DNA from 3 places in the Vallitalea pronyensis genome. Region 2 is predicted to be linked to each of the others. Evidence: riboswitches for the same ligand, from Rfam matches in the RefSeq annotation. Region 2 holds a riboswitch; each other region holds the start of a gene.
The links. Region 2 has a riboswitch for thiamine pyrophosphate ahead of HZI73_RS19635 (energy-coupled thiamine transporter ThiT). Riboswitches for the same ligand answer to the same signal wherever they lie in the genome.

Region 1 (8,371 bases), 1.4 Mb from region 2:
CGTAAAATATCAACCAGTAAAAACTATGCTGTATGGGTGAAAGATTTGTTAGAACGATACGACCCTGATTCTATTCGGTATTTTCTCATCACAAATGCGCCGGAAAAAAGAGATACGGATTTTTCTTTTAGAGAATTCATTAAACGGCATAACGGTGAATTATTAGGAGCCTATGGGAATTTTGTTCATCGTTCCTTGGTCTTTATTGTTAAGTATTTTGATGCTTGTGTACCAAGAGGTGAAATGGATCAACAGATTAATGATGATCTAAAAGGTCTCTATAACCAAGTAAGTGCGCTTATAGAAAATGGTTGCATGAAAGAGAGTTTGGATACCCTCTTTTCTTACATCAGAAAAGCAAATAAGTATTTTGACGACAAGAAGCCATGGGAGACAAGAACCCTGAATGTAAGGGCATGCCAAGAAACATTATATAATTGTGTGCAAATCATTGCTAATCTTGCTACCTTATTACAACCATTTATACCTTTTTCATCAGATAAGGTTCTAAGCATCTTTCAACTAAACAGTCGTTGGGAAATGAAAACCGTTGAAGGGGGTTACCCCATTGAAGAGCCAGAAATATTATTTGAAAGGATAGATAAGAAAGTCATTGAACAAGAAAATCAAAGATTAGGTATAAAGAGTCAAAAAAGCAGCAGTTAACACTAAAACAGATGCTGATTATATGCTCTGTATTTTCCCGGTGTCATGTGTTCGTTTTTCTTAAACAAGGTATAAAAATAAGTTTCATTTTTAAAGCCACAAGACCAAGCAACATCAAAGATGGGGTTATTTGTGGTCATGAGCATCTTCTTTGCATGAAATAACCGAATTTGAATCAGGTAATCAATAGGGCTTTTACCAACTATTTTCTTGAATTGACGACAGAAAAAGTCTGGATTATAACCTGCAATTTCAGCTAATTCCTTGAGTTCAATTTTACGATGAAAATGCTGGTCCATAAATTGTTTTGCATGAAATATACCTTTATATTTATGCTCTAAGGAATAATGGGTGCTTAAGCTATTTACAGACTTTTTCATTTCTTTATTAATGGTATATAAGATATTGTAGAGAATGGCTTTTGCATAAAATTGAAAATCTTTTTTCTGCCGAATATAATGATCTAAACATGTATTAAAAAGCCTTTTGAAATAGTCCAGATCATGAATTTTTATTCGAGAGGGTAACTGTTCTAATAATTGAAAATGATTACCTCTTTTATCTATATGATTCAGAAAATCATCTGTAGCATTTTGGTAGAAGGGTTGTTCATATTCTTGAACAAAAGATGTATCATATACACTATCAAAGATGATATAGTTACAACCATAGGCAGATACACCTTGTACAATCATACCTGGTTTTCTAATAAACAAATCGCCTATATGAATCGTTTGCGTATCACCATCGGTAATCATATAGCCTTCATCAACGGTATTCATAAGCTCGAACTCATACCAGCGAACAACCCTTTTACCATATTGGGTTCCTTTTGGAGGACAGGTATGCATATCCAATAGACCACTGACAATGACATAAGGATTAAAGTGAGCGTAGCCCTCTTGAGTCATGGTAAAACACCCTTTCTCTTAAAAATGTAATGGATAATAGATGTCAATATAATTTAGTTTCTAATCAAGATTGTTTATTATATTCTCTAATATAAGGATATATAATAGGGACATATATGTCAATATAATTAATTAATTAATGAAGAGTAGGAGTGTTACATATATGACAGGAAAAGAGCGTATTCTTAAGATTCTTAATCATGAGCCAGTGGATAGAATTGGATTTTATGAACACTTTTGGGGTGATACGAGAGGTAAGTGGATTTCCGAGGGTCACATTAAGGAAGATGAGAGTGTAGAAGATCATTTTAATTTTGATATCCAGCGTTGTTGGGCATTTAATTTGGTGGCCAATCTTGACTTTGAACCTGAAGTCATAGAAGAGACAGAAGAGACAAGATTAATCAAAGATGGTAATGGGGCTATTTTAAGAAGGCATAAATTGCATGATTCTACGCCAGAGCATGTAGACTTTACCGTAAGAGACAGAGCTACCTGGGAAGAACATGCCAAACCTTATCTTATAGAAGTGGATGAACGAAGAATTAATTTTGAGGCTTATAGAAGAGCAAGAGAAGAAGCCAAAAAAGCAGGAAGGTTTTTTGTGTGGGCTGGTATTAATGTTTTTGAACTAATGCATAATGTATGTGGGCATGAATATTTACTTATGGGTATGGCACTTGATCCTGACTGGGTAAAAGATATGGTTAAAACCTACAGCGAGCTTACAGTCCAATTACAGAAAGTTTTATTTGAAAAAGAAGGCTATCCAGATGGTGTATTCTATTATGAAGATATGGGATTCAAAGAAAAACCATTTTTCTCAATGAACATGTATAAAAGCATTATTCAATCAGGTCACATCTATACCATTGATTATGCTCATAGTCAGAATCTACCTGTCATTATGCACTCATGCGGCTATGTTGAACCTCTTCTCCCAGGGATGATTGAAGCAGGGATTGACTGCCTACAGGTTATAGAAGTTAAGGCTGGAATGGATCTTCTAAAACTGTATGATACTTATGGCGATCAGATTGCATTTATGGGTGGTATTGATGTAAGGACGCTTTATACAAATGACAAAAAAGTCATTGATAAAGAGCTAGAAACCAAAATTCCTAAACTCATTGAAAAGTTTGCTTATGTCCTTCACAGCGACCATTCTATTCCTGATACGGTAGACTATGAAACTTTCAGATACTATATTAAGAAAGCATTAGATTTGGGAACGTACAAACAGACTGTTTAGTAATCCAATACAGTATTTTTTTACAATAAAGACGTTCTGCTTTTCAAGTTTTTCAATCTGTATAAGGAACCATAAGGTAATAAACCTTATGGTTCCTTATACAGCATATAGTTGATTTTAATGTAAAATCATAGTATAATATTTCATATATTATACTATGGTTTCGTATAGTGAAACTTATTATGTGTTGTGAAAAGGAGAGCTCATGACAAATAAATACGTAAAATGGAAAAATAAATTAAAAGCTAAGAAAATGGTTGAGATACTAAATAGTAAGGGTTATGACGCTGTTTACGCTCAAGATTTAGATGAGGCAAAAGCATGTATATTAAACTACATTGAAAAAGGAGCTTCTATTGCATTGGGAGGTTCAGAAACATTAAATGCAATGGGGTTAGTGGAACACTTTTCAAATGGTGAATACCAATTATTTAAACGGTATAGCCAGCCAAACTGGCAAGAGACGGTTAATGTATATCGTCAATCCATGTTAGCAGATTATTTGGTAACCGGTTGCAATGCAATAACCAGAAATGGCGAACTTGTCAATAGAGATAGTTCAGGCAATCGGGCAGCAGGTATTGTATTTGGTCCTAAACATGTGGTGATGGCGGTAGGCGTTAACAAGTTTGTGGATACCTTGGACGATGCTTTTAAACGATTACGAGACATTGCACCCATGAATTGTGAGCGGGTTGGCCATGAGACACCATGTAGAGAAACTGGTGAATGCTCAGACTGTCAGATACAGGCAAGAATGTGTAACTACACAACAATCGTACATAACGGAAGAAAATTTGAGAATCATTATTTTATTGTAGTGATTCCAGAACATGTGGGATTCTAATATACATAAAATATCATCCTAAAAGAGTAGTAACTATATATTTAATTTTATCTCGTAAAATATTAAGGATTATTTATAGGCAAAACAGCGTATAGATAATCCTAATTTAAACTAATTTCATGCATTATTGTTTACTTATCAATACTTGGTTTTAATAAAAGTAATGTATAAGCAAATTCATTCACTATACGATATATGGGTTAATAGAGAAGATGACTTTTTCTATTTCTTTGCAGAGTTTTACTCGATTTTTGTGAGACAGTCGAAAGTACAAACTCATAAGGAAGTTCTTTCGATTCACACATAGTTTGTACCGATCTAAATAATCTTTAGCTAATGTTATGGTTTCAAAACTACTTATCCATTGAATGAGATCAGCTTCACAAATAATATCTCTTTCAATAATATTAACGACTACCGTGGTGAAGCGATCATCCTCATTATTAATAAACACAAGCTTATTATGACATACCAGGCGTTTCGTTAAGTCTAAGGATTCTTTTAATTGTATACCACCAATGGAGGAACATTCCATTAAATAATCAAATGTCAAAGCCCAATGTCCAGTAGCATCTGCCCATCCTTTTACAGGATCATATCCACGTGTATCTTTTTCATTCTCTATGTAGTTGACCAATGACGTATACACATGAATGACAAGTTCTTGACTTAATAATTGCTGATTATGTGTTAAATGATAATTCAAAATACCACCAATAATAAGTACGGTAAAAGACCGGTTAAAGACACCGTCATTCTCAGCTAAACCATGTTCATAAAAAAGATGGTCTTTACTTAAACATAAATCCAGTAGCGCAATTAATTGTTTATTCGTTAATGCCTTACGTTCAATGATTGTTAAGAGGCACGGTAAAATAAGATGGTCCCTTAATTCTGGATCAGTTGACCCAATATGCTTCATTATATGAAGTACAAAGGTATTGGGATCCATATTATCCAGTAAAGTCCATTCTCTTAATTTCATTTGCTGTAACAGTTCTTTTAAAGTTGTTTCATTCATTTTAACCCTCCTAATCACATTATCGTAATATCATTATACTTTATGAACCTTGACAACGTCCTGTCAGGGTAATACGAATACAATAATCATGTTATAAAATGGTAAAAACGGATGAGTAAATATGTCTTGATTAATCAAGTAAACTATGCTATGATGATAGCGATACAATAATTGCATATTTTTTGCTAGGGGTGCTGGTGTTGCCAGCTGAGATTAAGAACCATATTCTTTGACCCTATAAACCTGATCTGGTTAATACCAGCGGAGGGAAGCTTATAACATATACTTGATGATATTAAGGCAATCCTTTCGGATTGCTTTTTCTATTGGAAAAGTTCTCCTACATGTCATGTTGTTATCAAAAGAAGTGACGAGCACATCCAATCATCCATTTTACATAGCCTATAAGTTTTCCACCTGTAAGGTATGCGCAGAAGGTGACTACCTTGATTTTTGGTGCAAAAAACAGAAAGGATGAATCTCATGAAACTTAATACGCATAAACTCGCTTTAACAGGTATTTTAGTAGCCTTAGGTGTCATTTTAAGTCCTTATCATGTTCCCATTGGGCTTACAAAATGTTATCCATGGCAACATTTAATTAATGTGATATCAGCTATTCTTTTAGGACCAGTGTACGCTGTTGGTCAAGCGTTTACCGTATCCCTGCTACGTAATCTCCTTGGTATGGGTACGTTGTTTGCTTTTCCTGGCAGTCTATTTGGTGCACTTCTTGCTAGTTTACTCTACATGCGATATGGCAAAACCTATTTAGCCGCTTTAGGTGAATGCATTGGAACCGGTGTTATAGGAGCGATGGTTGCTACTCCTGTAGCGAATCTCTTCATGGGAAAAGAAGCAACTCTATTTGCTTTTATTATACCCTTTATGATCAGTTCTTTTGTAGGAGCAGTATTAGCTGTATGCATATTCCAATTAACGGGTATCAAAAGAATTGTTTTGGCGAAAGAGAGATACTTATCATGAAAACAGCTTTAACAATAGCTGGTTCTGATAGTAGTGGAGGTGCAGGGATACAGGGAGACTTAAAAACTTTTGCAGCCCATGGTGTGTACGGTATGAGTGTGATTACAGCTATTACGGCACAAAATACAGTACGCGTGTCTCATATTCAAGGGCTTGACCCTTTGACCATAGAGAAACAGATTGATGCTATTTTTAGTGACATTCAGGTAGGCAGCGTCAAAATAGGTATGCTATATAATAAGCGTATCGTTCATGCAGTGTTAAATACTTTAAAAAAGTATACCATGCCTCCTATTGTGTTAGACCCTGTTATGGTATCGACCACTGGCAGAATCCTCTTAAAAGGCGATGCAATCACCATGATGGTTGAAGAGCTTTTTCCCATATGCCATATGATTACACCCAATATATTAGAAGCTGAACTCATCACCAAGATGCCTATTAAGAACATAGACGATATGAAAAAAGCTTGTATACGCTTACACAAACAGGGGCCAAAGAATGTCTTGGTGAAAGGTGGTCACTTGAAAGATACAGCCACGGACATTTATTATAATGGTTATGATTTTATAAGCTATGAACATGAACGTATCCCTAATACGAACACCCATGGTACAGGGTGTGCTTTATCTTCTGCTATAGCAGCTAACTGGAGTATAGGGTATCCTTCACATGTGGCTATTCAACGAGCTAAAAGCTACATCAGCAAAGCCATTCAAGGTGGTTTTTCAATAGGCAGTGGAGATGGACCCATTAAGCATTTTCCGAAAGGAGTATATAATGAATAATACCGATCAAGAAATCTATAAAAAAATCTATGAAAGTACAGAAAAACCGCTTATTCACTATATCACCAATTATGTGACAGTGAATGATATGGCAAATATGACGCTAGCTTTTGGGGGAAGTCCCATTATGGCTGAAGCTGTGGAAGAGCTAGAAGAGATTACTAGGCAGTGCCAGTGTTTAGTCATTAACATTGGGACCATTACTTCAGATAAAGTAACTGCTATACATGATGCCATTGCCATTGCCAATAGGCATCATATACCTGTTATCATTGACCCTGTAGGTGTAGCGGCAACCTCCTACCGTAAAAAGATGATTATGGATATATTAGAAACATTTCATGTGGATATTATTAAAGGTAATGGCTCAGAAATAAAAGCGATACTTGGATTGACAACACAAGCAAAAGGGGTAGATGGTGAAGCATTAGAACAAACAGAATTAACTGACATTGGTGTGGCAGTAGCCAAGAGATACAATGCTGTTGTAGCCATAACGGGAAAAGACGACATGGTATGTTCTGCTTCAAAAGTGGCAATCGTTAAGGGAGATACGCCCAGATTAACAGAGATCACTGGAACAGGGTGCATGATATCCACACTGATAAGTGTTGCTTATGCCCGTTGTAAAGACCCATTTGCCAGCAGTGTCTACGGCATGTTGGCTATGCATACAGCGGCATCAGATGTGGAAGAGCTTCTAGACGTCAATCAAGGAATTGGTTCATACAAAGTCATGTTGTTTGATGCCATCTATAAAAGAAGACATACAAATCTATTAGATGGAGGAGGGGTTGTGTATCATGACATTCAATAAGGATATCTATCTGGTGACACAAGACGGGTTAACATATGATGAACTTATTTATAAAACGGAACTTGCTATTAAACATGGTGCAACCATTCTGCAATATCGGTGTAAAAGTACTGACAAAAAGAAACTCATGAAAGAAGCACGCGCATTGAAAGCAATATGCGCTCATCATGGTGTGACCTTTATTATTAATGATCATGTGGAAATAGCTGTAGAGCTTGGGGCAGATGGGGTACATTTAGGGCAGCATGATACAAATCTATCATCTGCAAGAGCTCTATTGGGAGATAACGCTATTATTGGCATAACAGCTAAGACTGTGGATCAAGCAAGAAACGCCCAGCAGCATGGTGCAGATTACTTAGGCGTAGGGGCTTTGTTTCCAACGACAACAAAAGTAAATGCTATACCTATGTCCATGGACACGTTGCATGCTATTAGAAAAGAAGTGCCTATACCCCTTGTAGGTATTGGTGGTATCTCCTCATCTAATTTAACAGATGACATCATCAGAAACGTGGATGCTATAGCTGTTGTGTCAGAGATTTATAACGCTGCTCATATACCTCATGCTATGAATAACTTGATAAAAGCTTATAGGAAGGAACGGATAATCATGGAATATACAACACAAATGGATGCGGCAAAAAAAGGCATCATCACAAAAGAAATGAAACTTGTAGCCAAAAAAGAAAACATGGACCCACGGGTACTCATGGGAAGAATTGCTAAAGGAACAGTGGTTATACCGGCTAATAAAAATCATACAAATATTGACCCAGAAGGTGTGGGTGAAGGCTTAAGAACAAAAATAAACGTGAATCTAGGTATATCCAAAGACAGTTATGACTTAGAGCGGGAATATGACAAAGTACGAACCGCTATTGCCATGAAAGTTGAATCCATTATGGACTTAAGTAATTATGGGAAAACCATAGCGTTTCGTAAGAAGCTCATTGATATGTCACCAGCGATGATTGGTACCGTACCTGTCTATGATGCTCTAGGCTTTTATGAAAAAGAATTAAAGGATATATCCGCTAATGAATTTTTAGAAGTTGTTGAACAGCATGGTAAAGACGGTG
Region 2 (8,371 bases):
TCGGATAATCTCTTGCTGTTTCTTGATCTCCCCTGCTTTTTCGTATTCCTCTGTTTTAATGGCTATTTCTTTATCTTTTTCCAGCTCTTCAAGCTTTAACTCCATATCCTTGATATCCGGTGGTGCGGTATAGGTGCTTAATCTGACTTTTGATGCCGCTTCATCAATAAGATCAATGGCTTTGTCTGGTAAAAACCGATCCGTGATATAACGATTGGATAACTTAACAGCAGCAATGACCGCTTCGTCCTTGATATGCACTTTATGATGGGCTTCGTACATGTCTTTTAAACCTCTTAGGATATCAATAGCTTCTTCCTCAATGGGTTCTTCAACCTTAACAGGTTGAAATCTTCGCTCTAGGGCAGCATCTTTCTCAATATATTTACGATACTCATCCAATGTTGTGGCGCCAATAAGCTGAATCTCACCTCTTGCAAGAGATGGCTTAAGGATATTGGAGGCATCGATAGCTCCTTCTGCTGCTCCTGCGCCAACGATGGTATGCATTTCATCAATAAACAGAAGCACATTACCGGCTTCTTTTATTTCTTGTAAGGCTTTCTTAATACGTTCTTCAAATTCGCCCCGATATTTTGAACCTGCTACCATAGAAGATAAGTCAAGTGCTACCACACGTTTATCCTTTAGTGTTTCGGGAATATTGGCATCCGCTATACGCTGAGCTAATCCTTCCGCAATGGCTGTTTTACCTACACCCGGTTCACCGATTAAGCAAGGATTATTTTTCGTACGTCGACTAAGAATCTGTATGACCCTTTCGATTTCTTTATCCCGCCCAATAATAGGGTCAAACTTCCCATTTCTTGACATTTGAGTCAAGTCACGGCTGAACTGATCCAATGTAGGGGTATTGGAACTCTTGGATTCTGCTTTCTCGCCATCTTTTTGCGTAGGAGATTGTCCTAAATTTTTTAGAATTAACTGATATAATTTCTGTACCGTGACACCTGAACTGCTAATCAGCTTCACAGCAATACAATCAGTTTCTTTTAAAAGGGCTAGTAAAATATGCTCTGTACCGATTCTATTGGTTTTCATGTTAATGGCTTCACGTAAACTGGACTCAAGTACCCGCTTAGCTCGGGGTGTGAAATCTTCCACATCCTCTAGTTGCACGTTACCTGCCAATCCTATTTTACGTATTTTTTCTATAATCACGTCTTCTGTGACGCCTTGGCTCACAAGTATTTTACTGGCCACACCTTGACCTTCTTTTATAAGACCCAGTAAGATATGTTCTGTACCCACATAGCCATGACCCAATTCTTTTGCCACTTGTTGTGACAGATTAATTGCTTCTTGGGCTCGTCCTGTAAATCTACCCATCATCTTAATCAAATCCTCTCTTTTTTATATCTATCTAGCACATTGATAAACTAAGTTTTAATTTTAGGCAAGTTTTGGCGAATAAACGTTGCTCGTGCCATATCCCGCTCTTCAATTTTTAGTTCACGTTTCATCTCTTTTTGTAAGTTTGCTGGCTGTATACAAGTCATTAGTCCATAGATATTAATGGGTTCTGTATGTTCAAAGTTCAAAATACCTAATTCATAACCTAACTTCATATCCGATAATAAGGTCATGGCTTCATTGGATGATAAAATGCGCGCATAGGTTAATGCACCATAAGACCTGTAAACGGCATCTTCAAATTGCATACGCTTTTCACTGAGTAATTTCTTACGGAGTGACCGTTCCTGTTCCACAATCTGATTCGTAACACTGGTTAAGTTTTCAATGATTTCTTCCTCTGAATGACCAAGAGTGACTTGATTAGAAATCTGAAAAACACTCCCTCGGCCTTGGGAGCCTTCACCATAGATGCCCCGTACAGTTAAACCAAATTTACCAATAGCCTCTAGTATAAACTGTAATTTACCTGTGGTCTCCAGTGCTGGAACGTGAATCATATAGGACGCTCGAAGGCCTGTACCCACATTGGTTGGACAAGCTGTGAGATAGCCCATTCTTTCGTCATAGGCATAGGTTATCTTCTCTTCTAATAAGTCATCAATATGGTTAGCATTTTGAAGGGCTTCCTCTAAATTAAACCCATTGCTAATGGATTGTATACGCAGATGGTCTTCTTCATTAATCATGATACTCAGGCTCTCATCTTCCGATAGAATAAGACCAGTCGGTATGGATGACTGCACAAAATTAGGGCTTACCACATGACGTTCTACCATAGCTACTTTATCAAGTGGTGATAAGGCTTCCATATCCATCCGTTCAAAATAGTGGCTGCTGCTTGCTTTTAGTACAATATCTTCTACTTCATGAACAATCCTACTAGCTATTTCCTTGGTTAACTTGCTTGGGAAATGATAGGTTTCCAGGTTTCTCGCTAATCGCACCCGACTGGAAATAACCACATCATTATTATTGGCATTTTTTTCATACCATTTTAGCATAAGCCACCCTCCTTTTTCAAGGCTCGGATAGCATCACGGTACCCAGCTGCTGCTTCATACTCTTCTTTTTTTACTGCTTGCTTTAATTTGCTCTCTAAATCCCTAATCTGTTTTTGGGTTAAAAGTTTCTCACCTGTTCGATTAGGTATTTTTCCTGTATGCAGATTGCTGCCATGAACCCTTTTTATAACAGGACTTAGGAGATTCCCAAAGGTGGAATAGCACCTATGGCAGCCAAACTTTCCTTTTTGTCGAAATTCATTGTATGTCATACCACACTGTTTACATTGTAAGACATGACTCTTTTTTTGCTGTTCCATGTGAGGTGCTACCTTTTTGTGATTCATATCTAAGAGACTGCTTAAAAAATTCTCTATGGAGATATCTTTTTCTTGATACAAATCTTTCACTTCCATAGCACATTTATTACATAGATGAATTTCCTTCTTTTTTCCATCAATTGTTTGATTTAGGAATACGGTTGCAGGTTCTTGTTGACAACGTTCACATAACATAATCATGCCCCCTAACATCTTATTAATAGTATGCCCTTTTTCATTCTTTCATTCCTCTTTGGAAAAGGATTTCAAATGGTTTGCTATTGTCATTTCTTATCTTGGTGGCTAATTTTTACCAGAAAAAATATACCATTATTATATCATATTCCTTTTAAAAGACAAGAAAGTACGGGCTTTATTATTCATTTATGTTAAGATCATAATACGCCATTCATCAATATCATACAGGGCTGTAGTCTCTTTGGGTCAGCGGTACATTTCAATTATTTTTTCAAGCATTTTTTCATCAAGAGCATTCACATACCCAACAATGTAACCTTCTTTATCAATGACATAAGTTGTTGGATAACCGTTTATATAATAATGTTTAATGGCTTCTCCTTCATCATCAAATACGATAGGGAACGTTATTTTTTTATCTGCAATCCAATTTAACACGTCTTCTTTTGGCATTTCCTTGGGGTCTTTTTGTACATTAACGCCTAGAATAGCCACATCATCTAAACGATACTTATCGTAGATTTTCTGAAAATCCGGCATTTCTGCTACACAGTATGTGCACCAGGTTGTAAAGAAGTTAACCAATAACAATTTATTCTTATAATCAGATATGGAATATTCATTCCCTTTACCATCATCAAGGGTAAAATTAGGAGCTAATGTACGGTCTTCCTTATCTTTGTCTTCTTCATCTTTGTCTGCTTCATCTTTATCACCCTGGTCTTTATCAACTGAATCGTCTTCTTTGGACTCTATATCTGTCGCTGTACCTTCTCCTGCTGAATCCACATGGTCTATGATTTCTGTATCCGTTACATCATGGTCACTTTGCTGAGTATCCATGTTTTCCTTCTTAGCATCGTCCTTAGCTTCTCCACAACCTGCCATCATAACGACAAGTAACAATGACACCATGAACCCTATAATCTTCTTTCCTTTCATTTTATCACCTCAATCAACTGTTATTTTGCGCCTCCAATAACCAACAAACTCAATGAATTGGTATATAACATAATCCCCATTATAATCATTAAAATACCAGCTACCCACTTTATTTTATTAAAATGCGTAAACACTTTCTTATAATGATGAATAAACTTCCCAAATAATAGGGCAGATAGTAAAAAAGGGATGGCAAAGCCTAATGAATAAATGGACATCAAGCCTCCAGCTTGCAAGTAGTCCTTTTCAAAGCTTGCAAGAAAAAGGATGGTACCGACAATGGGTCCATTACATGGCGTCCAACCTACACTAAATGTAATGCCAAGAATAAGGGATGACAAGACATTGGGTCGAAATTTTTTATAGTGATACTTACGCTCTCGGTCCAAAAATGGTACCTTAAAGAGCCCAATAAAATATAAGCCGAGAATCATAATCAACACACCACCCACTTTGCGAATCACCTCTTCATATTGAACCAACGTGGTGTTAATGGCTTTTGCTCCAAACCCCAACATAATGTTTAGGATAGATAGCCCAATAACAAAGGCAAATGAGTTGATGATCATATTCCGCCTAGCGTCTTTTTGAAATGCTATATCTTGTATGGTCGTTCCTGCTAAATAACTAAAATATAAAGGTAGTAGCGGCAACACACAAGGTGTAAAAAAAGATGCCAAACCGTTGATAAACGCCATCCAATAGGTTAACTCCTGACCAATCATATACGAACCTCCTACATTATGTAAAAAAACTTTCTCTAAAATTCATATCATCGTATGATGAATAGAAAAAGTTACCATTTATATTACTATATTACAATATTTAAATAAATAAATCCACCCCTTTTTATTCACCCCGAAAATATTCCGTAGATAAGATAAAGGGCTGCTTCATCTTTCCATGATATCAGCCCCTTTATACTTATGGTTCGATTGGTCCATCTTCTGAATCTTGTCTTATATTGGATACCATACGTTTGAACATTTCACCATTAAGTGAACCTGTTTTGGCCATCATACCAATTTCATGGGATGTAAGATCACCCATGTAGGGATGCCCATGACTTACATGTTGATGCTCTGGTTGCTTTTCAATAATACCTTCTGGCACACCATCTTGATCATTAAAATTTGTGCTTTCAATATTTTCACTTATCCTTGGGTCTGTGCTATTGGATGCCGGATAACTTTTTATGTCTTTCATCGTTTCATATCCTTTCCATGTTGTCAATTCCTATAGGGTATCTTTTCTTATCTTATTGCATGCATGAAAATCCTCTTATCATGGACAAAATGAAGCCTTCTATTCCACATGCTAATATAAAATAAGTAGAGATTATACCTATCTCTACTTATTATACCCTTGTTCTCATATTCTATTATACGATAAGTGGAATAGACTTTAGTCTCCAACATTACCTTTGACTTGACCTTATGACAATGCCATTTTTTTCAACTGCTTAAAGACGTCCGTAACCTGTGGCACCATCAGGATAATAAGGGTTAAGAATATTTCTCCAGCAATATAGGCAAGATTATAACCGATTGAATAAGGTACCGGGTCAAATCCTAAATCAATGGCATAACTTTGAAAGAAAACAACCCCTGCAATAAAATGACATAAAAATCGACCAAATGCTCCAAGAATAAGACCTTTCATTAACCCATTTGGCGTGTTACGCATAAGTCCAGCAAATCCAAGCATACCAAAAGCTAATGGATAATCCAGCAATAATTGTATGGGATGCATGACCCAGCCGCCAAGGGCAAGTTGTAGCAATCCATATGTCATACCGCAAATTATACCTTGTACCGTTCCAAACCAATAACCGATAACAGCTATAAAAAGCATGCTAAACAGTGTAATGGAACCACCCTGAGGTAAGGTTACAAGTTTCACATAGGACAACGCTACAGCTATTGCGATGGCAATTGCAGAATACACTAACTCTTTTGTTTTCATGGATCGAGAACGACTACCTAAAGCCACAACAGCTATTAAAAGAATAAGGGCAATTGCAACTAAAATAATCTGACCTAGTGTAGATGTAATGATACCTTGGATATCGCCACTTGCAATAGCGTCTTGAAATTGTTTTAACATGAAAAAATCCTCCTTAAAATCTAGGAGGGATCATGGAGTTTGAAAGCATACTGTATGTATTACTTAACGCTTCCCTTCGTCGGCATTATCCGAATCAGGTTATAAGGGTCAGTACTTTACTTTCTCAGCCCAAGGCTCCCCTAGCACATATTTTATTTTCATACATAATGTATACCATTATGGTGGATTTGTCAAGTGGACTTACATATCCAAATACTTCATTGTAAAATCCATCACTTTTTGCACATTATCAGCGTTAGTACTGTATGCTGAAGAATTGACGATTTTATTATGCTCATCAAAATATTTACCAGACACATCACTCACGTCATCTGAGGTAGCTAAATAGGTGTATGTTCTTGCCATTTCCTCAGGGGTAATGGCTTTTTTACTTTTTAGAGCATATGCAAATTTTGCAAGTTTAGAAAGATGAGGATAGCGACTGATGTCCACTTTCACATTTGTTACCCGTATACAGTTAACTGTAACCTTTGTATCTTTTAATTTATCAGCAAGCCAATAGGTGTACATCACCTGAGCTATTTTAGATTGATAATATGCTTTTGACACATTGAACTTCCGGCTCTGAAATTCTGGGTCTTTAAAATCAACGCTTATGGAGGGATGAACAATTAAACCCTTTGAAGCAATTGTAATAATTCGACCTTGGTTACTTCTTTTTATGGATTCCAATAGAAGTTCAGTTAATAATACAGCCCCAAGATGATTGGTCGCCCATATTTTTTCTATGCCTTCTTTGGTCATCACTGCCTTTTTTTGCGTAATATCAAATAGTGCTGCATTACTGATAAGTACGTCTAATGTATCGTACTTTGCTAGGAACCCAGTGACCATCTTCCTAATGGAAGATTGCAAAGACATGTCAACAAGCATTAATTCAGCTGAATTGTTTTCATGTGATTGTTTCACTTCTTCCAAAGCCTTTTCTCCCTTTTGTTCATTTCTACAAGCCAGAATGACATGATAGCCTGCTTCTGCCATTTGAATAGCCGCAGCTTTACCAATACCTGAATTTGCTCCTGTAATTAAACATATTTTTTTATCCATATTCTTCATGCCTCCTTATTGACAAAACCCATCTCTATTAGTGTGTACCAATGCCTTACTTACTAATCAAGACTGCTTCTTTTTCTTTTCAAATTTTTTGTATGCGAAAGAAATGACGCCTATACAAATGAGTAAACCTATGATTGCAGGAATAAAAATGGATTGGCCGGATTCCCCTCCTTCAACAACACTCCATATCATTTTTCCTACAGTCATAAACACCACAACAGATAAACCAATCCATAAACTCCGTTTCCACAATGCCATACCTAAAGCAATAAAAGATATTGGAATAATAAGTGTAACGAGAATTTTAGCTATCCCCCAGCTGCCCATCAGGTATTCCATTTCCATATCTAAAAATTGTTCCACTAATGCACTTGATGATTCAGGCTCTGGGAACCAGAACATGCTAGTCATCAGTAAAAAAATAGTAACAGATATACCCGTCCAACTTCTTTTATAAGCAAAATAGCAGAATGGTATTAAAAACAGGGGTCGGATATACCAGCTCAATTGATTGTGGTGACGTTCAAACGCCCAGTTAAAAAATGCATCATTTGTAGCGAATAAAATTAAGAATACCACTGTCAGCAGTGCAAAAACCACCGCGAAAATCAAGTCATACTTTTTACGTTTTTTGTTTCCCATCATACTCACCCTTTCAGATTATAACTAGCCATCTTATTTACACTTTAACAAGGTTAAACTTTATAAACCACTTGGTCTAGACCTTGTGGTTTACATTATAACATTACTGTTATTGACTGTCAACAAAGTTTCAAATCTTTATGATAAAATATTTAAATACATAAAAAAACTACCAATCTGGTAGTTTTATATATTTAGGCTATATTTCTCTTATGATGTACCTAACCCATGCTTCATAAAATCAACATAATTGTCTAGATTTTCAAGGGTCTCTTCTAATACCATCACCCCATCAGCATAAAATATGTCATCAAAATAAGTAAACATAAAGCTGATTGTTTTGAGAATAAAATCTTTTGGAAAATTCGGCTTGAAATCACCTTTTTCTATACCTTCATTTATCATATCGTGCAGCTTATTAGTACCTATTTCCAATCTTTCTTTGATGATATCAAAAATTTCGTTTCCCTTTTCTTTGACCAGCATCTTCGCTAACTTATGATACTTAGGATGTTCCATAGCAAATTCTACACCGATTCTTGCCTGACATTTAAACCTCTCAAAAATATCCATTTTCTGAAAGCTTTCGTTTAAATCACGTGTTCGATGGTGTATAAACTCCCATTTCACATGAGAGGAATGCTCGAT
Region 3 (8,371 bases), 1.3 Mb from region 2:
GCTTCACTATCCCCACCATAATCCACATCAATGGTCGTATTCCATCCTTTTATGTATGGGCCATCATACTGTACTTGAAAATTATAGTCTGTCTTATTAATGGCTGTATAATAACCTGCTTCTTGTAAGTACTCTGAAAAAATTTTTATGTGGTCAGGCAATGCAACATGACTTCTATGGTTGCCTGTGCCAACAGTGGATGGATACATACCTAATGCAAGTGTCGTACGTGCAGCAGAACAAACAGGTCCTACACTGGATACATGATTATACCGAATACCTTCCTCAGCTAACGCATCAATATGAGGGGTTATGGCATCCACATCGCCATAGCAGCCTAAATTAGGGCACATATCTTCTGCTAAAATCCATAAAATATTGGGCTTATTCATTGTTATTCTCCTATTAATCACCATAAAATCTATCGTTAACAGTTACGCTTTCTATACATTATACATGGCTTAAAAGGATATTAACATGGCGTAAATAGGCAGAAACATATAACAATATTGAACTACATGATGTTATTTTTTCGATAATCACTGGGCGTTTTATGTACATATTTCTTAAATACTTTTGAAAAATAAACAGGGTCATCATAACCGCAAAGCTCAGCTATCCTGCATATTTTCTCATCAGGGTTCAAGATAAGCAGTGCCTTAGCTGTATTCATCTTATAGTGTATAAAATATTGAATAGGTGTTACCCTAAACTGACGTTTAAAAAGTCGACATAAATAGGACTGTGACACATTGAATAATTGACTTAGATGTTGAAGGGTAATATGCTTATTGATGTTTTGCTTCATATAACCAGTCACATCCGCTAGTTCAAAGCCTTGATGCGTATCATCCAGCTGATTATCATAAATGTTCATTTCACAGAGTAATGCATATAATACCGAAGAGGCTCTTATTTGACCTGATATGGATTCATCCATTAATAATTGCTTCATGGCATGGAAACTCGTTAAACCTAGGCTTGTAGGAAAACAATGGGTTATAAAAAAACCCTCCTGAATAGGAAGGGGAATTGACCCTGCTTCAAAAGTAATCCAATTTACCACCCAATCTTGATCACCATCATTGTAATAATATTGGGGCACTGTAGGTGTCCATAAAAAGATATCATTTGGTGTTATGTTAATTGTCTTGTTATGATGGATAATATGTCCCTCTCCAGAAAGGCATTGCATCAAAAGATAAAAGTCTACCCCATGGGGACGCTTTAGATCTCTTTGTGCCCAATCTGTTGCCATCATCATGATTTTATAAGGCAGTTTTTTTACATGTTCAGTCAACACGGGTATGATGGATTCTCTATTCATGTGAACCTCCCTAACAGCCATCTACAAGGATTCCATAGCATCATCTTATTATTTTAATGTTCGTCAGCAACATTATTATTCTATTATAACATAATGACATATAAATTAAATGGATTGTTTAACTAAAAAGAAGTCATCTAAAATAACCCCCATATGCATGAGGGTTATTTACAATATTTATGATTATTGATTGTTTTTTAATCATTAATTGACTAAAATATGCTTCATCTACATTTCTTTTGGTAAGACAAGATTAAGGATTACACCTATTAGTGCTGCAATTGCAAGTCCAGATATGGTTAAATTGTCCACAAGTGGGAAACTCTCAACACCAATACCTACAACAAGGATAATAGCTGAAATCATTAAGTTTCGACTGTGAGCAAAGTCAAGCTTAGCATTAATTAAGATACGAACACCTACACTGGCAATCATACCAAAGAGAATGATACTGATACCACCCATAACTGGTGTTGGAATGGTTCGAATAACAGCACCAAATTTACCAATCATACTAAGGAAGATTGCAATGCATGCAGCAATTCTTAAGATGGCAGGATCGTATACTTTTGTTACGGCAAGTACACCTGTATTTTCACTATAGGTCGTATTCGCTGGTGCACCAACAAGTCCAGCAAAAGCCGTGGCAACACCATCACCTAACATGGTTCTGTGAATACCAGGGTCTTTTAAGAAGTCTTTACCAACAACGGCACCATTTGTTGTAATATCACCAATATGCTCAATGAATACAACTAAAGCAATCGGTGCTATGGCAAGGATACCTGATGCGGTAAATGAGGGTAATGCAAAGATTTGATCTGTAATATTTGAATCAGCTAATGAAAACCATGAGGCTTCTTGTATGGCTGTCGTATTTAATAATCCAAGAGGAATACATATAAGATAACCAATGGTTACAGATATAAGTATGGGTACCATTTTAAAGAAACCTTTTGAGAAGATGGATACAACCACCATAACCAGTACAACTAGTGTGGCTACAAGTGTATGGGTACCATCAAAAGCTCTTGCACCTGTTTCAAAATCAACAATAGGGAAAAATGCGTTATTTGTTGCAACGGTACATAGACGAAGTCCGATAACAATAATAATGGGTCCTGTTACAATAGGTGGGAATAATTTCTTGACTTTCTCAACACCAACATAATAGATAATAATAGCCATAACCACATACACAAGACCAGCTACGATAATACCGCCTTTTACAACAGATAAGTTGTCCAGATACTCTGCTCGGGGCATTTTGGTTATATCCTCTAGCCCGTTAGGATTAAGGGTATAGGCTATGGCACCGATGAATGCAAAACTAGAACCTAAGAAAACAGGTACTTTGCCTTTGGCACATAAATGAAAGAGTAAGGTTCCTACACCTGCTGCCAATAATGCAATGGCCGGGTCAAGACCTGTTAAGAAAGGCACTAATACAGTTGCACCAAACATGGCTAAAACATGCTGTAAACCTAAGACATATTTTTTTGTTGTTGATATGTTCTCCATGATACTTCCTCCTATGATGGATCTGGAACAGTACACCACTTCATATACAACATATAGTGCGAGATGACATGGCGCAGTATATGTTGTGTATGAAGCCTTATCTACTGGTCTTCATCCATTTTTATGGTTTATTTCATTAAGCACACATAGCTGCTTATGGTAATAGAAGAAAATCTTTAAATTATTTGAACAGTATCTTCACCATCTACCTCTTGTAACTTAACATGGACAACTTCATTTTTTGATGTAGGTAAATTTTTGCCAACATAATCAGGTATAAGAGGCAGTTCCCTATGGCCTCGATCAATGAGGGAAGCAAATTGTACTTTCTGAGGACGGCCAGCATCCATCACGGCATCAATGGCAGCACGGCATGTTCGACCTGTGTAGATGACATCGTCAACTAATACAATCGTCTTACCAGCTACATCAAAATCTAATGGGTTGTTAATGGTAGGCGATAATGATTTTTTTTGAAGGTCATCACGATAAAAAGTGATATCAACTGTTCCAACTGGAACATCTACTCCCTCAAAGGACTTTATACGTTTTACAATTCGATTAGCTAATGGTACGCCTCGTGTTTTGATGCCTAAGATCACAACATCTTCAACACCTTTATTTTTTTCAATAATTTCGTGTGCAATACGCGTTAAGGCTCTTCCAATAGCTTTCTCATCCATTAATACTTTCATAAGTTCACCTCGTAAATAATCTTTTATGGTATGTAATACTTCTACTACGATAAGAAAAGGCTTCCTGGATGCACTCCAAGAAGCCATAGTTTACATAACTACTTTACGGTTAAACTTCTTACTAGCATCACTGTACTAATTTAAAGAAATCTCTTATTTAATTCTATATTAATCTACCATATTTTTCATCAATTGTCTACTGTTTTTTCGCATTTTATCTTTCTTGATTCTTCTATCCCTTAAAACGGCATCCAATCTTTAAAAACAGGTTGATAACCCTTTTTTAATATGGCATGTTTTATCATGTTGACATTTCTTGGATCTGAAATTTCAAATTGACTGTCACTGCCATGTTCTAAGGCGTGACCACCTACCTCCGTACTGACGCCAGCAGACATTTTTACCACGCCTAAGGGTATTAAATTATCTCTAAAATCAGGAGCTTCTCTTGTTGAAATGGTTATACCTACCCTTGGTAAAAAGAGTTTTAATGCCATTAAGGCTTGCACCAAATCTTGGTCATTTACATCGTATCGTGCTTCATAGGTGCCAGCATGAGGTTTTATACGAGGTAAAGAAATGCTTATGTCAACATCTGGATACTTTTTTTGCAGGTATTTGGCATGCATCCCTGTAAAAAAGATTTCTTTTCGCCAGTCATTTAAACCTAACAGAGGACCTATGTTGACACTTCTGATTTTTTGCCTGCAAGCTCTTTCAGGAGCATCCAGCCTATACTTGTAGTCCTTCTTTGGTCCTGATAGATGAACATTGTCATAGATGGTCTCATCATATACTTCTTGATATACAGTTAGACTGTCTACCCCTGCATTAATAACGGTTTTATATTCTTCTTCTGTTAAAGGATAGATTTCCATTCCAACACTATCAAAGTACTTTTTTAACCTTTTCACGGCGTTAACAATGTATGCTACTGGTGTTGTCTTTCGGCATTCGCCAGTTAAAATAAGAATATGTTTCAAACCTGTTGATGCAATGGCTTTTGCTTCTTCTTCTATTTCGTTGTAAGTTAACTGTCTCCTTTCAATGACGTTTTGAGTATTAAAACTGCAATAAACGCATCTGTTCACACAATAATTGGCTAAATACATGGGTGTATACAGCAGCACCGTTTTCCCAAAATATTGTAACGATAAAGCATGTGCTTTTTGGGCAGCTTGTTCTAAATACATTTCTGCCATGGGTGATAATAAACGTAAAAAATCATCTTCTGTTAGGATGTTTTTATGGAGTATGGTCATCATATCTTTTTCCGATGTTTGGTCATGCATAGGATAAAAATCATCATCCCTTATGGTCTGATAAACGTGATAAAAGCTCATGAGTTAACTCCTTCGTACAAAAACCCAGTAAGAGGAGAAGATGCGTTCCCATAAGTACTTTGTCTACCTAATTGAGCCTCATATGCTAGCCTTCCAGCTTGTACAGCTAGATGGAAGGCTTTTCCCATATGAACAGGACTGTTGGCTGTTGCTATGGCCGTATTAACAAGTACGGCATCTGCCCCCATTTCCATGGCTTCTGCTGCTTCAGATGGTCTTCCTATACCAGCATCAACAACAACTGGGATATCAATTTCTTCAATGATGATTTGGATTAATTCTTTGGTTCTAATGCCTCTGTTTGTACCGATTGGCGCTCCTAAAGGCATGACTGTTGCTGCCCCAGCATCCACAAGCCTCTTAGCGCTCATGAGATCTGGGTTCATATAAGGCAAGACCACAAACCCTTCTTTAGCTAATATTTCTGTTGCCCTTACTGTTTCCATGTTATCGGGAAGCAAATACTTATTATCTGAAATAACCTCTATTTTTACCCAATTACCACAACCCATGGTTCTTGCTAAACGTGCAATGCGTACGGCTTCATCTGCATTACGGGCTCCAGAAGTATTGGGTAGTAATGTGCAATGCTTCGGAATATAGTCCAGAAGATTATCTTCTTTTGAATCCAAATCCACTCTTCTTAATGCCATGGTAACCACCTGTGTTCCACTTGCTTCTACAACTTCTGGTACTATTTTTTTATCTGGAAATTTACCAGTGCCGATTAGTAATCGACTCTGTAATGTCTTACCTCCAATGACTAATTGATTCACTACGATCACTCCTTATGATTGATTTAACAATGATTCTTCAAAACTTATGTATGCCTTTCGCCAAGGATTAATCTTAACACCATATTGGCTTGATGATTTGCAGCAATAGCCACTCTAGGGGCCATTAATCCACTGCCTATCTTTGCTTCTGATACACCATCACCTATAACGTATAGGTTTTTCATCACCCGTTTTGTCGTGATGGTATTGTTAGAGAAATAGCCAGCAACCCCAGAAGCTGCTACTACTGTTTTATGTTCTGAAAGCAACGTATTGACTAATACTGCCTTGGATTCTGGATGATCAAAGGCTTCAATGACGATATCTGGTTCTCGAAAACACATGGCAATGTTTGTTTGATCTAAGCATACATCCTTTGTAACGATTTTAACAAAAGGATTTATCTGTTCAAGTATGTCCTTTAAGGCAGATGTTTTTTTCATACCAATATGCTTTAAAAAATAGTGCTGTCGATTGAGATTGCTGGGTTCAACAACATCATAATCGATTAAGATTAATTTTCCTATACCTAATCGTGCTAAGGAAACAGCAGCATGGGACCCTAAGCCACCTAATCCTGCGATTCCAACACAGGCATTTTTTATTCTTTCGTGCACGCCAGGTGTATGTCTTGCAACCAGCAAAGCCTCTAACGCACGTTTTTTGGGTTTCTCACCTCTTTTTATAAGGGTGACGGTATCTTTGGCTTTTAGGGTGATATCCTTATGGATGACATGACCATTAACAATGATAATGTCTGCATCATTCTTAATCATATCTCTCACAGCATACGCTGATGCATGATGGGGTACAAAGCAATTTTTTTCATTGACCACAATTTTCATTTTACCCACCACCTACGAATCGGACAATTTCTATTTTATCGTCATGGTTAATTGCCCTGGTTGTGTAATTCGATTTTTGAATAATCTCCATGTTAATTTCCACAACAACTTTGTCCTTGTCAAGACTTAATACTTCCAGCATGTGATCAATTGTTATGCCAGATTCTAAGGAGATTTCTTTACCGTTAACTAGCATTTATTCACCTTCTTTTATTTTAGTTTCCCTGATTGTGATAATGCTTCGTGGATTTTTGTATGGACTAAGTTATCCATACAAATGATAACAAGAACAATAATTTTAATCATCAAAAAAAGCTTACCTAAAGGTAAGCTCCAAGACGTTATCACTGGTCATTAATTTCTATCCTGTTATCAAAACAAAAAACATAGCATTCCAGAGACAAATAGGCTTTATAACAGGAGGTACAAAGATATCCTCATTGTGCTTATTTGTAACCAAATATACTGTGGTTCATGATTTTGATGCTTTCCTACGTTGGCATTACCCATATCAGGTTATAAGGGTCAGAAATAACATTTCTTTCTCAGATTGTCAGTACAACCTCCCCTAGTTTTAACAGTATGAAGTTTTTAAATCATTATCAAATACTTATTTTTTTCAAAAGCTATAATTTTATGGATAGCAATTTCTTATTCATTATACAGCTTTGTTTGATAAAAGGCAACCTTTTTTAGTGAATGAAACATGTTTTCAAAATAGACTTGCTATTGTTTTATTGTACAGATAATGGCACGTAAGTATGGGATGCCGATAGAGCATGTGCTTACCAGAATACCGCATAATGCCTTTTACGTAGCTTTGCATGTAGGAATCATAACAATGTATGTTACAAGCTTTACAGTTCATTTTACTGGCTTTAGGACAGTTATCTAGCCGCTCAACAGCGTAAGTCATAAATGTGTGGCAAACAGGGCACAAATCCATATCTGTATGCATAACATGTTTACGTTGACAATACATCTTTGTCATAGCTTGTAAGGTTTTCTTTTTAACCTGTATAGCATCCATAGCTTCTTCTTACTCCATGTAACCTGTTTTATTTAGCCGTAGTATGGTAGAGGTTAATACTAAACCATTCACCTTCAATTGGAATCAAATCCAAATCACTGGGTTGTGCGATGCTTTCAAAGACCTTCTCTTCCACAACGTTATACTGTCCTTTTCCTTCATGTAGTTCTCGGCAACGGGTCTCTGTGGCAAAATCTACTGACATGTCCAGTTGATTATCTTGAAGATATTGATTCACGTCATCTAATTTAGGGTTATCATCTTTGATAACAATACCTGCATTGATGAGGCCTTCTTTGGATACACGAACAGCATCCGTTATACCTTGTGCTATAGCATTTCCCATATTGGTGATACCAAAAAAAGATACTGATAAATCAAAGGCTTGTCTCAGAAAAGGCAAACTCGTGGCGTCACAGGCAATATAGTTCACACGCAATGCAGGGTTAATGTTCTTAACCTTTAATCGGTCATACTTCAAAACCTCATGGCTAAGATCCACACATACAAAATGTGTATCCGGTGAAAGATATTGAGCCAGATACGTGAGGAGCATACCTCTTCCTGTGGCAATATCAATAATATGTGTTGCACCCTTGGATTGAATATGACTCAGTATAGCCTTTTTAGCTAGAGTATAACCTTCTATTTGATTTGTTGGTGTGGCTTCTTCAATCCATTGATCCAATGACCCATAATCTGTATTTTTGTAGTAATCGCTCCAATTATTTGCAAGTGTTTGTTCTTCCGATTCAAGATTAATGACACCATCTTTAATCACCCAAACATGTCCATCTGAACAGGTTAATGTCCCTTCTATAATTTCTTGTTCCT

Region 1: another riboswitch for thiamine pyrophosphate. It lies ahead of thiW (energy coupling factor transporter S component ThiW); the one in region 2 lies ahead of HZI73_RS19635 (energy-coupled thiamine transporter ThiT).
Region 3: another riboswitch for thiamine pyrophosphate. It lies ahead of thiS (sulfur carrier protein ThiS); the one in region 2 lies ahead of HZI73_RS19635 (energy-coupled thiamine transporter ThiT).

What each region holds. Positions count from the first base shown of each region.
Region 1 is NZ_CP058649.1:3,277,380-3,285,750, forward strand. Features, by position in the region: gene metG (methionine--tRNA ligase) at 1-666, shown strand, start outside; gene HZI73_RS13750 (helix-turn-helix transcriptional regulator) at 669-1,577, opposite strand; gene HZI73_RS13755 (uroporphyrinogen decarboxylase family protein) at 1,741-2,829, shown strand; gene HZI73_RS13760 (lactate utilization protein) at 3,035-3,676, shown strand; gene HZI73_RS13765 (DUF2785 domain-containing protein) at 3,861-4,697, opposite strand; TPP riboswitch at 4,875-4,984, shown strand; gene thiW (energy coupling factor transporter S component ThiW) at 5,181-5,684, shown strand; gene thiD (bifunctional hydroxymethylpyrimidine kinase/phosphomethylpyrimidine kinase) at 5,681-6,472, shown strand; gene thiM (hydroxyethylthiazole kinase) at 6,465-7,289, shown strand; gene thiC (phosphomethylpyrimidine synthase ThiC) at 7,276-8,371, shown strand, end outside.
Region 2 is NZ_CP058649.1:4,722,043-4,730,413, forward strand. Features, by position in the region: gene HZI73_RS19605 (ATP-dependent Clp protease ATP-binding subunit) at 1-1,353, opposite strand, end outside; gene HZI73_RS19610 (protein arginine kinase) at 1,401-2,438, opposite strand; gene HZI73_RS19615 (UvrB/UvrC motif-containing protein) at 2,432-2,953, opposite strand; gene HZI73_RS19620 (TlpA family protein disulfide reductase) at 3,203-3,898, opposite strand; gene HZI73_RS19625 (cytochrome c biogenesis CcdA family protein) at 3,919-4,623, opposite strand; gene HZI73_RS19630 (hypothetical protein) at 4,823-5,104, opposite strand; gene HZI73_RS19635 (energy-coupled thiamine transporter ThiT) at 5,333-6,004, opposite strand; TPP riboswitch at 6,059-6,156, opposite strand; gene HZI73_RS19640 (SDR family NAD(P)-dependent oxidoreductase) at 6,206-7,072, opposite strand; gene HZI73_RS19645 (hypothetical protein) at 7,139-7,726, opposite strand; gene HZI73_RS19650 (TetR/AcrR family transcriptional regulator) at 7,934-8,371, opposite strand, start outside.
Region 3 is NZ_CP058649.1:3,398,661-3,407,031, reverse strand. Features, by position in the region: gene HZI73_RS14380 (sulfatase-like hydrolase/transferase) at 1-392, opposite strand, end outside; gene HZI73_RS14375 (helix-turn-helix domain-containing protein) at 515-1,327, opposite strand; gene HZI73_RS14370 (uracil-xanthine permease family protein) at 1,556-2,848, opposite strand; gene pyrR (bifunctional pyr operon transcriptional regulator/uracil phosphoribosyltransferase PyrR) at 3,025-3,630, opposite strand; gene thiH (2-iminoacetate synthase ThiH) at 3,783-4,886, opposite strand; gene HZI73_RS14355 (thiazole synthase) at 4,883-5,662, opposite strand; gene thiF (sulfur carrier protein ThiS adenylyltransferase ThiF) at 5,707-6,507, opposite strand; gene thiS (sulfur carrier protein ThiS) at 6,509-6,703, opposite strand; TPP riboswitch at 6,979-7,087, opposite strand; gene HZI73_RS26880 (nitrous oxide-stimulated promoter family protein) at 7,220-7,537, opposite strand; gene HZI73_RS14335 (class I SAM-dependent methyltransferase) at 7,566-8,371, opposite strand, start outside.